DNA from 2 places in the Streptomyces sp. V2I9 genome. Region 1 is predicted to be linked to the other one. Evidence: riboswitches for the same ligand, from Rfam matches in the RefSeq annotation. Region 1 holds a riboswitch; the other holds the start of a gene.
The links. A riboswitch is a leader RNA that binds a small molecule or an ion and turns the genes downstream of it on or off. The one in region 1 is predicted to bind cyclic di-AMP.
Positions count from the first base shown of each region.

Region 1 (5,124 bases):
GGCGGCGGTGCGGCGGACAGCGCGAGACGGTCTGACATGGCGGCCCCTAACTGCGTCCGATCTCGGAGATGAGGTCCAGCGAGCGTTCCGGCGACAGCGCGTGCGCCTGCAGCGTGCGGAAGGCCGAGCTGTACGCGTCGAGGTCTTCTTTCTGCTCCAGATAGAGGCTACTCGTCAAATGATCGAGGACGACCACGTCCAGATCGGAAATGTTCGGAAAGGAGAAAATGACGAAAGGGCCGGTGAGCCCGATGTACGCGCCCGCCGAGAAGGGAAGCAACTGTAGGCACACATGCGGCAGTTGAGACATCTGCATGAGGTGCTGCACCTGGTCCCGCATCACCTCCGGACCGCCCACCTCGCGATGGAGCACCGCCTCGTCCAGCACGGCGGTGAACCGCAGTGGAGGGCTCGTACGCAGTACCCGCTGACGGGTCAGCCGTACCTCGACCAGCGAGTCGAGGTGCTCCTCCGGTAAACCGCCCAGCGAGGCACGGGTCACGGCGCGCGCGTACCCGGCGGTCTGGAGCAGCCCCGGCACCACCGACGTCTCCAGCGTCCGGACCGTACTGGCCTGCGACTCCAGACTGATGAAGTCGCGGTACTGCGGCGGGATCAGCCCCCGGTAGGCATGCCACCACTCCGAACCGCCGCCGCCCGCCGACCCCGCGAGCACCTCCAGCAGTGAACGCAACCGGGGGTCGCGCACCGCGTAGGCGTCCAGCAGCCGCGCCACGTCGGAAGGCGTCACGCCGCTCGCGCCCGTCTCGACACGGCTCACCTTGGACTGGTGCCAGCCGAGCAGCCGCGCCGCCTCCCGGCTGGTCAGCCCTGCGGTGTGACGCAGACTCCGCAGCTCCTCGCCGAGCTTGCGCCGCCGGACGGCGGGGCCGTGCAGCATGCCGGTCTCCTTCTCGGTCGGAAGGGCCGGATCGTCACCGCAACCGGCCCGCAGAGACGTCAGTGTGCCGCCCGCACACACCGCACGGGTTCCGAATTCACCGCTTCGAGCGACAGATATATGCATAGCTTGGCCGAACGCCGTTACAGAAAGCTTCATCGATGGCAGGCTGGCGCGAAGCACCATCCCGGTCGGCCGTCGGTCGCCCGGAGCGGGAAAGGGACGGCGTCGCCATGGCAGACCATCAGGAAGCAACCGTCACGCTGCCGAGCGATCCGGCCTCGGTCTCAGCGGCCCGCAGACATGTGGCCAGGACCTTGACCGCATGGGGCCTGCCCGACGACGCCGAGTACGCCGACACCGTCCGCCTGATCGTCTCGGAGCTGGCCACCAACGCGGTGCAGCACACCTTCGGCCAGTCGCCCACCTTCACCGTGGACCTGCGGCTCGAACGGGACGAGGAACTGTACCTGGGCGTCACGGACAGTCACCCCCGGTGGCCCCAGCGACTGCCCGCCGCCGTACGGCAGGACAACGGCCGGGGCATGGCCATCATCAGGTCGCTCGCCAAGGAGTACGGCGGCCGGCTCCAGGTCACCCCGACCGCCGAGGGCGGCAAGACGGTCTGGCTGGCTCTCCCGTGGGCCGTTCCGGTCGGGCCCCGCTGAGGCTCAGCCCGCCGTGGCCGCGCCCCCGCGGCCGAAACCGCCGCGCAGCAGCGCGAGCAGGGTCGCCGCCGCGGCACTCGCCCTCTCGCCCCGGTGCACGACCGAGATGGTCCGGCGGAACGACGCGGGCTCCAGCCGCCGGACCGACAGCGGGGCCGGCGCCATCGCGGCGACCATCTCCGGCACCACCGCCACCCCGAGCCCCGCGCTGACCAGCGCACACACCAGGGCGTATCCGGGCGACTCGCAGACCACCGCCGGGGTCGCCCCGGCCTCGGCGAGTGCGTTCTCGACCCCGCGCCGGGGCGGATGCGTGGGCGCGCTGCTGATCAGCGGCCGTCCCGCCAGCTCCCCGACCGGCAGTCGCCCGGTGCCCTCCGCGAGCCGGTGGCCCGCCGAGGTGACCAGCACCAGCTCCTCGACCAGCAGGGGTTCGACGACCACACCCGCCGGCGGAGGGGCGACACCTCCCGGCTCGTAGGCGTGGGTCAGGGCGAGGTCCACCTCGCCCGCCGCCACCGCGGCGACCCCGCCGGGCGGCTCGTGGTCGGCGACGGCCAGTTCGACGTCGGGATGGGCCCGCCGGAACGCGCTCAGGACCGGCGGCAGCAGATGGATCCCGGCTGTCGTGAACGTCCCCACCCGCAGGCGGCCGCCCGACAGCCCGGCCAGCCGCGCCAGCTCGTGCCGCGCCTGGTCCAGTTCGTCCAGCACCCGTCGAGCCCGGCCCGCGAGCAGTTCGCCCGCCGCCGTCAGCCGGGCCCCGCGGTGGTGGCGTACGAGCAGCGCCGCCCCGGCCTCCCGCTCCAGTTTGGCCAGCTGCTGGGAGAGGGCGGGGGCGGTGTAGCCCAGGCGGGCGGCGGCGCGGGTGATCGATCCGGCCTCCGCGACCGCGACGAGCGCGGCGAGCCGCGTCGGGTCGTACATGAAGCGTTCCTTTAGGCAGACCCAGAAGATTGCAAGTACACGCTAAAGGCTCCGCAGGTCCAAGGTGGATCCATGGACGCACAACTGATCGCCTTCACGGGGGTCGCCGCCGGAATGGTCGCGCTGCCCGGCGCCGACTTCACCGTCGTCGTACGCAACGCCCTGGCCTCGCGCACCGCCGGTCTCGCCACCGCGCTGGGTGTCGTCGGCGGGCTGCTGGTGCACACCGCGCTCGCGGTCGCGGGTCTCGCCGCCGTGCTGGTGACCGTGCCGGTGCTCTTCCGCACCGTCCAGTTGCTCGGCGGAGCGTACGTGCTCCACCTCGGGATCAGCTCGCTGTACGCGATGCGCCGCCGAGCCGGACATGACCGGAGGGACACGCCGGAGGACGGACCGGCGCGGCCCGCCCCTCGGAATGTCGGACGCGCGCTGCGCCAGGGCTTCCTGACCAACGCGCTCAACCCGAAGGCGCCGGTCCTCTTCCTCAGCCTGCTGCCGCAATTCGTGCCCCATGGGCAGCCGCCGCTGCCCCGGACGCTGCTGCTGGCGGCGGTCGTGGTGGTGCTGGCGCTGATCTGGTTCCCGGCCGTCGCCCTGCTCGTGGACCGGCTGGGCCGGTGGCTGCGCCGCCCGCGTACCGCCCGCGCCATCGAGGGTGGCAGCGGCGTGGCGCTCACCGGACTGGGACTGGTCCTGGTCACCGGGCCGCTGCTGCGCTGAGCGGAGGCGGCAGCCGTGGGCGGCGGTCCGGGCGGCCCGCGGCGATCCGCGGGCCGCCCGTGAGTCCCGCCCGGCCGGAGCGTCGGGACGGCCCGCACGGAGGGAGCGTCGGACGCCCCGCAAGGGAAGAGCGTCCGGCAGGTGGGTCAGCGGACCCGTCCGTACCAGACGCTCTTGGACCAGATTTTCGCCAGTCGCACCACGTCTCCCGATTTGGGGGAGTGCCAGATCTTGCCGTTCCCGGCGTAGATGCCCACGTGGTAGACGCTGCGCCCCGAATGGAAGAAGACGAGGTCGCCGCGTTTGCGCTGCGACTTCCCGATATGGCGGGTCTTGTTGTACTGCTGCTGTGCCGTGCGGGGAAGCTTCTTCCCCGCCTTCTTGAACGAGTAGACCGTCAGCCCCGAGCAGTCGAAGCGGTGGGGACCGGCCGCGCCGTACTTGTAGGGGGACCCCTTCTTCGACGCGGCGACCTTCAGGGCCTTCGTCGAGTGGGTGGCCGCTTCGGCGTCGCTCACCAGACCGGGCGCCAGCATCGTGGACGTCACGGCCAGGGTGAGCACCGAGGCCGTACCGACCCGGGCGAACAGAGACGGGACATGAACCTGCGCAGACATGCGCAACCCTTCGTCAGCCGCCTGTGAAGGATGACCTGTCGGGTTCGGGCTGGCGAAGTTGCCCGGCCGCGTCGCGGCTTCACCCCGAGGGCTTCCCGGTCTCCCGGTCGGCCCGTTGTGCTCGGGTCCTCCACTCCTGCCGATCCACTTCCTGTCGACCAGTCATCCGGGCGGCGGCAGGACTCGGCGTCCGCCCGGACCGCCCCGCCGCGGTGGCGGGGGCTTGTCGTCCCAGGGATCTTGACGCACTCCGTGCCGGATTTCCGAGCTGAAACGGTGGTTTGTGAATCTCCTCACGCCTGATCCATTCGAGTGGACAGGCCACTTTCGCACTCGCCGACGAGCCCGGCGCACACCCCCGCACCAGCGATGAAAGGGCATATTTCGAGTACGAGCCGGGCCCGGAACGCAAGTTGAGCCATCGCTCGCAGGAGTGAACGCCTACGCCGTACGAGCGAGGAAAATCGGTCACCGGATCGGGCGTGTCGTGCGGCACGATGACCGCTCCGCTCCCGTAAGGCGCTCCCGGCCTCCTTCCGTACCGCGTCCCGCTCGCTGCCGTACCGCGCACCCGGCGCGCGGCTCCGGTCAGTTCGCGGCCGGCGGCATCGCCACCCGGCCCGCCCGGCGCTCCCCGTCCAGGACCCGCAGGGTCCGGGCCAGGGTGGCCGCGTGGAGGCGCGACTCGCCGCGCTCGTGCATCAGCGCCAGGGCGTCGCGCAGCGCGGCCGCGCCGGAGGCCAGGGCCTGGGCGGCGCGCAGAGCGCTGTAGGTGTCGCCGCCGCGGGCCGGATTGATCCGGCCCAGCTGGTCCAGCACGGCCAGATAGCAGTCGACGAACTCGCCCTCGGCGCGGGTCAGGGCGGGCAGGGGCGGGAACTCGGGTGGCTCCATCGGCGGTTCACCTCGCGGCGTGGGGCGGGCGGGGGCGTCAGCGGTTCTCCACGACGTGATCGACCAGCCCGTAGGCGAGGGCTGCCTTCGCGTCGAGGATGGTGTCGCGCTCGATGTCGGCGGTGATCTGCTCAGCGGTCCGGCCCGTGTGCCGGACCAGCATGGCGGCGAACATCTCGCGGGTGCGCACCAGTTCGCGTGCGTGGATCTCCAGGTCGGACGGCTGGCCCCGCATCGGCTCCTCCATGGCGGGCTGCTGGATGACTACCCGCGCGCCGGGCAGCGCATGTCGGCGGCCCGGCGCTCCGGCCGCCAGCAGGGCGGCGGCGTAGGAGCCCGCCTGCCCCAGGCAGAAGGTCTCCACCTCACAGGTCAGGAACCGCATCGTGTCGTAGAC
Region 1 is NZ_JAUSZJ010000002.1:486,329-491,452, reverse strand. Features, by position in the region: gene QFZ71_RS02240 (DUF397 domain-containing protein) at 1-38, opposite strand, end outside; gene QFZ71_RS02235 (helix-turn-helix transcriptional regulator) at 47-901, opposite strand; gene QFZ71_RS02230 (ATP-binding protein) at 1,135-1,569, shown strand; gene QFZ71_RS02225 (LysR family transcriptional regulator) at 1,573-2,496, opposite strand; gene QFZ71_RS02220 (LysE family translocator) at 2,569-3,216, shown strand; gene QFZ71_RS02215 (C40 family peptidase) at 3,363-3,833, opposite strand; cyclic di-AMP (ydaO/yuaA leader) riboswitch at 3,837-4,003, opposite strand; gene QFZ71_RS02210 (hypothetical protein) at 4,422-4,727, opposite strand; gene QFZ71_RS02205 (ATP-dependent Clp protease proteolytic subunit) at 4,765-5,124, opposite strand, start outside.

Region 2 (5,124 bases), 6.3 Mb from region 1:
GGGGGAGTGGTCCAGCTCCCGCAGCTCCATCGGGCTGAACTTGGCCTGGGCCGGTCCGCGCCGCCCGAACACGTGCACCTCCAGCGCCTTGTTCTGCTTGAGGCCCTGGTACACGTTGTCCGGGATCTCGGTGGGCAGCAGCTCGTCGGCCGTCTTGGCCAGGACGCGGGCCACGTCGAGCGCCACGTTGCCGACGCCGAGCACGGCGACCTTCTCCGCGGTGAGCGGCCAGGTGCGCGGGACCTCGGGGTGGCCGTCGTACCAGGAGACGAACTCGGCCGCGCCGTAGGAGCCGTCCAGCTGGATGCCGGGGATGTCGAGCGCCCGGTCGGCCTCGGCGCCGGTGGAGAAGATCACCGCGTCGTAGAACGAGCGCAGGTCGTCCAGGCCGATGTCGTTCGGGTAACCGACGTTGCCGAAGAGGCGGATCTGCGGCTTGTCCAGCACCTGGTGCAGGGCCTTGACGATGCCCTTGATGCGCGGGTGGTCGGGGGCCACGCCGTAGCGGATCAGGCCGAAGGGCGCGGGCATCCGCTCGAAGAGGTCGATCGAGACCCCCGGGTCCTGGCAGACCTCGGATTTGAGCAGCGCGTCCGCAGCGTAGATACCGGCGGGGCCGGCTCCGACAATGGCGACGCGGACGGGGCGTGTCATGGGTGGTGATCCTTCGGGGCGGGCGAACGCGGGCAGGTACAGCGTACGTCGGAAGTAAGGGTTGGCTTACTACTCTCCACCCCACACCGTAAGCGATGGGCCCGCGGGCTGTTCGACCGGCCCGCCTGGAGTGCCCGGTCGGCCCGTTTTGTCGTGTTGATATGGGCGATTTGGCTTGTTTGGTCATTCTGTTTCATAACGTGCTTGGCGGGGCTTTCATGGCATTTGCTTGACTTCGGCTTCGCCGCCGATGTGAAGGAGTGGTGAGCGTCACGTGTGCGAAGGCGGACGAAGAAGCGGAGGCATCGGTTCCCTTTCGTGTGGGGAAAGTTGACGGTGCGACGGCACGGTCCGATCCGGGTATTCCGATATTCGATCATGCGGAGAAAAGGGAATCCGGAATGCGGGGCTTGTTCGTTCCGATGTTTCTCGCCTACGGTCACCGTCAATCCGGATGGAACGCCGAATCCTGCCGCCGTCCGGGAATCCGAAACCCACTCACGTACGGCAGGAGCGGGGGAACCAGGTAAGTCGCCGATCCGGAACCGGAACGGCTCGGGGTGAAGTCGCACGACCGTGCGGCCAGACATCTCCCGTCTGAACCCGACAGCTCACCTCGCAGGCGCCGGAGAGGAAAGCCCCATGCCCGCACAGGGTAAGCACCGTCGTTCCCCGTCCACCTCGCTGCGCCGCGGCCTCGCCGCCGTGACCACCGGCGGAGCCGTTCTCGCCCTCCCGGTGATCGGTGCCACCAGCGCCTTCGCCGCCCCCGCACCGTCCGCCCCGCAGGCTGCCGTGGCGCCCGCATCGGTGCCCGCGCAGGTGAATTCCGCCGTCCAGGCCGCGCCCGCCCAGCATTCCGTGAAGGCCGGCGAAACCCTTTCCAAGATCGCCCGCGAACATTCCGTGAGCGGCGGCTGGAAGAAGCTGTACGAAGGCAACCGGAAGATCATCGGTGGGAATCCCCACCTCATTCAGCCGGGAATCACGCTGACGCTCGGCGCCAAGCCCGCCACCGCTTCGGAGGGCAAGGCCGCCAAGGCTTCCCCGGCCGCCGAGCGTGGATCGGCGGACCGCGCCGACCGCTCGGAGCGTGCCGGCGCCGCCCCCGTGGCGAACGCCGCTCCGGCCGCGGAGAAGAAGGCCGTCACCTACACGAACGACCTGGACGGCTGGATCAGGGAGTCGCTCGCCATCATGGCCGAGCAGGGCATCCCCGGCACCTACGAGGGCATCCACCGCAACATCATGCGTGAGTCCTCGGGCAACCCGGCCGCGATCAACAACTGGGACTCCAACGCGGTCAGGGGCACCCCGTCCAAGGGGCTGCTCCAGGTCATCGACCCGACCTTCCAGGCGTACCACGTGCCCGGCACCTCGACCGACAGCTACGACCCGGTCGCCAACATCACGGCCGCGTGCAACTACGCCGCCGACCGGTACGGCTCGATCGACAACGTCTTCGGCGCCTACTGATCCTCCCGCACCACCGCCCGAGGGGCCCCGGACCGCACGGTCCGGGGCCCCTCGGCGTCGGGGATTCGTTCAGGGGCGGAGGGCACGTGCGGGATCGGTCGGTTCAGGCCGCCGCCACGCCCCGGAACAGCAGCAGCGCGAGATCCGCCACCGCCACGGCCACCGCGCCGCCCAGCGCGGCCTTGCGCCATCGCCGGCCGAGCACCGGGCTCACGACCGCCGTCGCCCCGGCCAGGAGCAGGGCCGCTCCGCCCCCGGCGGTCACCGGGCCCGGCGGACCGAACGTCAGCACAGCCGTGGCGGCGAGGAGCGGCAACGGCAGCAGCAGCCGGGTCGTTGCGGTGCCCAGCCGATGGGGGAGCCCGCTGATGCCGGCGGCCCGGTCCGCCGCGATGTCCGGCAGCGTGTCGGCCAGATGCGCGCCCAGGCCCAACAGGGCCCCGGCCGTCACCGTCCACCACCGGGGCCACGGTGCGCCGGGGAGGGAGAGCGCCACGGCGGCGGGGAGCGCGCCGAATCCGGTGACGTACGGCAGCCAGGACAGGGCGGTCGCTTTGAGCCGCACGTTGTAGAGCCAGGCGCCCCCGACCGCCGCGAGATGCACCGTACCGGCGAGGGTGCCGCACGCGAACGAGAGCGGCACGCACAGGGCGAGCGCGACGCCTGCTGCCGCCCACACCGCGCCGGGTCCGACCGTGCCGTCGGACGCGGGCTTCCCCCGGCGCCCGGCCCGCGCGTCCCGGCGGGCGTCGTACGCGTCGTTGCACCAGCCCACCGAGAGCTGACCGGTCAGCACCGCCGCCGTGACCAGCGCGGAACGGGGGCCGCCGAGGCCGGAGCCGAGCGCGAGGGCGCAGGCGAGCGCGGTCACCGCGAGCGCCGGCCCGGGGTGGCACGCCAGCGCGAGCGCCGTGCCCGGGAGCCGTCGGCTCGCCGCGGCTTCGTGGGCCACGGCCGTGCGTGCGGCGGCCGGTGCGCCCTCCGGCGCGGCGGGACCGGCCGGGCTCACCCTGTCCGTGGCGTCCATCGGGCGATCGTAGAAGCCCGTCGGCCCGTCAATGCGGCGACAGGGCGGGTCTTTTACGCTGATTCGTCACTTATTGTGCGCAGGATGGGGCATGCCCTCACCGAAGCAGGAGGCGGGATGACCCGCATCGCCGCGGTCCACGGAGCCCTGCCGCCCCACCGTCACACCCAGCGGGAGGTCACCGACATGGTGGCCCGTACCTGCCTGCCGCCCGGCGCCGACCGGCGTGTCCTGGACCGCCTCCACGCGAACGCGCGGGTCCGCACCCGGCACACCGTGCTGCCCCTGGACGCCTACCGCGACCTCGACGGGTTCGGCCCCGCCAACGACGTGTTCATCCGGTCCGCCGCCGACCTCGGCGCCCACGCCGTACGGGGGGCGCTGCGGGCGGCGGGGCTGCGGCCCACCGATGTGGACCTGCTGATGTTCACCTCCGTCACCGGCATCGCCGCCCCCTCGGTGGACTCCCGGCTGATGGCCCGCCTCGGCATGCGGTCCGACGTCAAACGGCTGCCCGTCTTCGGCCTCGGCTGCGTCGCCGGAGCGGCCGGGACGGCCCGGCTGCACGACTACCTGCTCGGCCACCCCGACGAGGTGGCCGTGCTGCTCTCGGTCGAACTGTGCTCCCTCACCTTCCAGCGCCACGACGCATCGCCCGCCAACCTGGTGGCGACCGCCCTGTTCGGCGACGGGGCGGCGGCGGTGGTCGCCCTCGGCGGCCGCCGGGCCGTCGCCGGGCCGGAGATCGTGGCCACCCGCAGCCGGATGTACCCGGACACCGAGCACGTCATGGGCTGGGACATCGGCTCGACCGGATTCCGCGTCGTCCTCGATCCGGCCGTGCCCGACGTCGTCCGCCGGTACCTCGCCGACGACGTACGGGAGTTCCTCGACGAACACGGTCTCAAACCGAAGGACGTGGCCCACTGGGTCTGCCATCCGGGCGGCCCCAAGGTGCTGGAGGCGGTGACGGAGGTGCTCGACCTGCGGGAGGGCGCGCTCGACGTCACCTGGAGGTCGCTGGCCGACATCGGGAACCTCTCCTCGTCCTCGGTGCTGCACGTCCTGCGGGACACCATCGAACAGCGCCGCCCGGAGCCGGGAACCCCCGGACTGCTGCTGGCCATGGGACCGGGATTCTGCTGCGAACTGGTGCTGCTGCGCTGGTAGTACGGCCGCCCGTCCGGTGCCGGTACGCCACCCCGCCACGGGTGTCGGCACGCCCGCCCGCCTCGGCCCGCCACCGGGCGGAAGCCACGGTTCCCCCCTCGCCGCCCACGCCCCCCGAACGGAAGCCCGTATGACCTGGTACACCCTCCTGGTGCTGGCCGTCGCCGCCGAACGCCTCGCCGAACTCGTCGTGGCCCGCCGCAACACCCGCTGGAGCCTGGCCCGAGGCGGCGTCGAATCGGGCCGCGGGCACTATCCGGCGATGGTCGCGCTGCACATGGCGCTGCTCGTCGGCTGCCTGGCGGAGGCCGGGTTCGCGGAACGCCCCTTCCCGCCCGTGCTCGGCTGGACGATGGCGGCCGTCGTCCTCCTCGCGCAAGTGCTGCGCTGGTGGTGCATCCGGACGCTCGGCCCCCGCTGGAACACCCGCGTCATCGTGGTCCCCGGCCTGCCGAAGGTCACCGGCGGCCCCTACCGGTGGCTGAGCCACCCGAACTACCTGGCCGTCGCCGCCGAGGGGACCGCGCTGCCGCTGGCCCACGGGGCGTGGGTGACCGCCCTCGTGTTCACCGTCCTGAACGCCGCGCTCCTGGCGGTACGGATCCGGTGCGAGGACGGAGCCCTCGGGCGCTTCCCGGCAGGGGAGGCACGGGCGTGATCGACGTCCTCGTCGCGGGCGGCGGCCCGGCCGGGCTGGCAGCGGCCGTCCGGGCCGCGTCGGCCGGCCTGGAGACCGTGGTGGTCGAGCCGCGCACCACCCCCCTCGACAAGGCGTGCGGGGAGGGCATCATGCCCGG
Region 2 is NZ_JAUSZJ010000002.1:6,779,916-6,785,039, forward strand. Features, by position in the region: gene QFZ71_RS29355 (FAD-dependent oxidoreductase) at 1-654, opposite strand, end outside; cyclic di-AMP (ydaO/yuaA leader) riboswitch at 1,105-1,292, shown strand; gene QFZ71_RS29360 (LysM peptidoglycan-binding domain-containing protein) at 1,297-2,130, shown strand; gene QFZ71_RS29365 (UbiA family prenyltransferase) at 2,234-3,157, opposite strand; gene QFZ71_RS29370 (type III polyketide synthase) at 3,275-4,327, shown strand; gene QFZ71_RS29375 (isoprenylcysteine carboxyl methyltransferase family protein) at 4,458-4,985, shown strand; gene QFZ71_RS29380 (NAD(P)/FAD-dependent oxidoreductase) at 4,982-5,124, shown strand, end outside.
Region 2: it holds a riboswitch for cyclic di-AMP, as region 1 does, so the genes downstream of both, QFZ71_RS29360 (LysM peptidoglycan-binding domain-containing protein) here and QFZ71_RS02215 (C40 family peptidase) in region 1, are expected to answer to the same signal.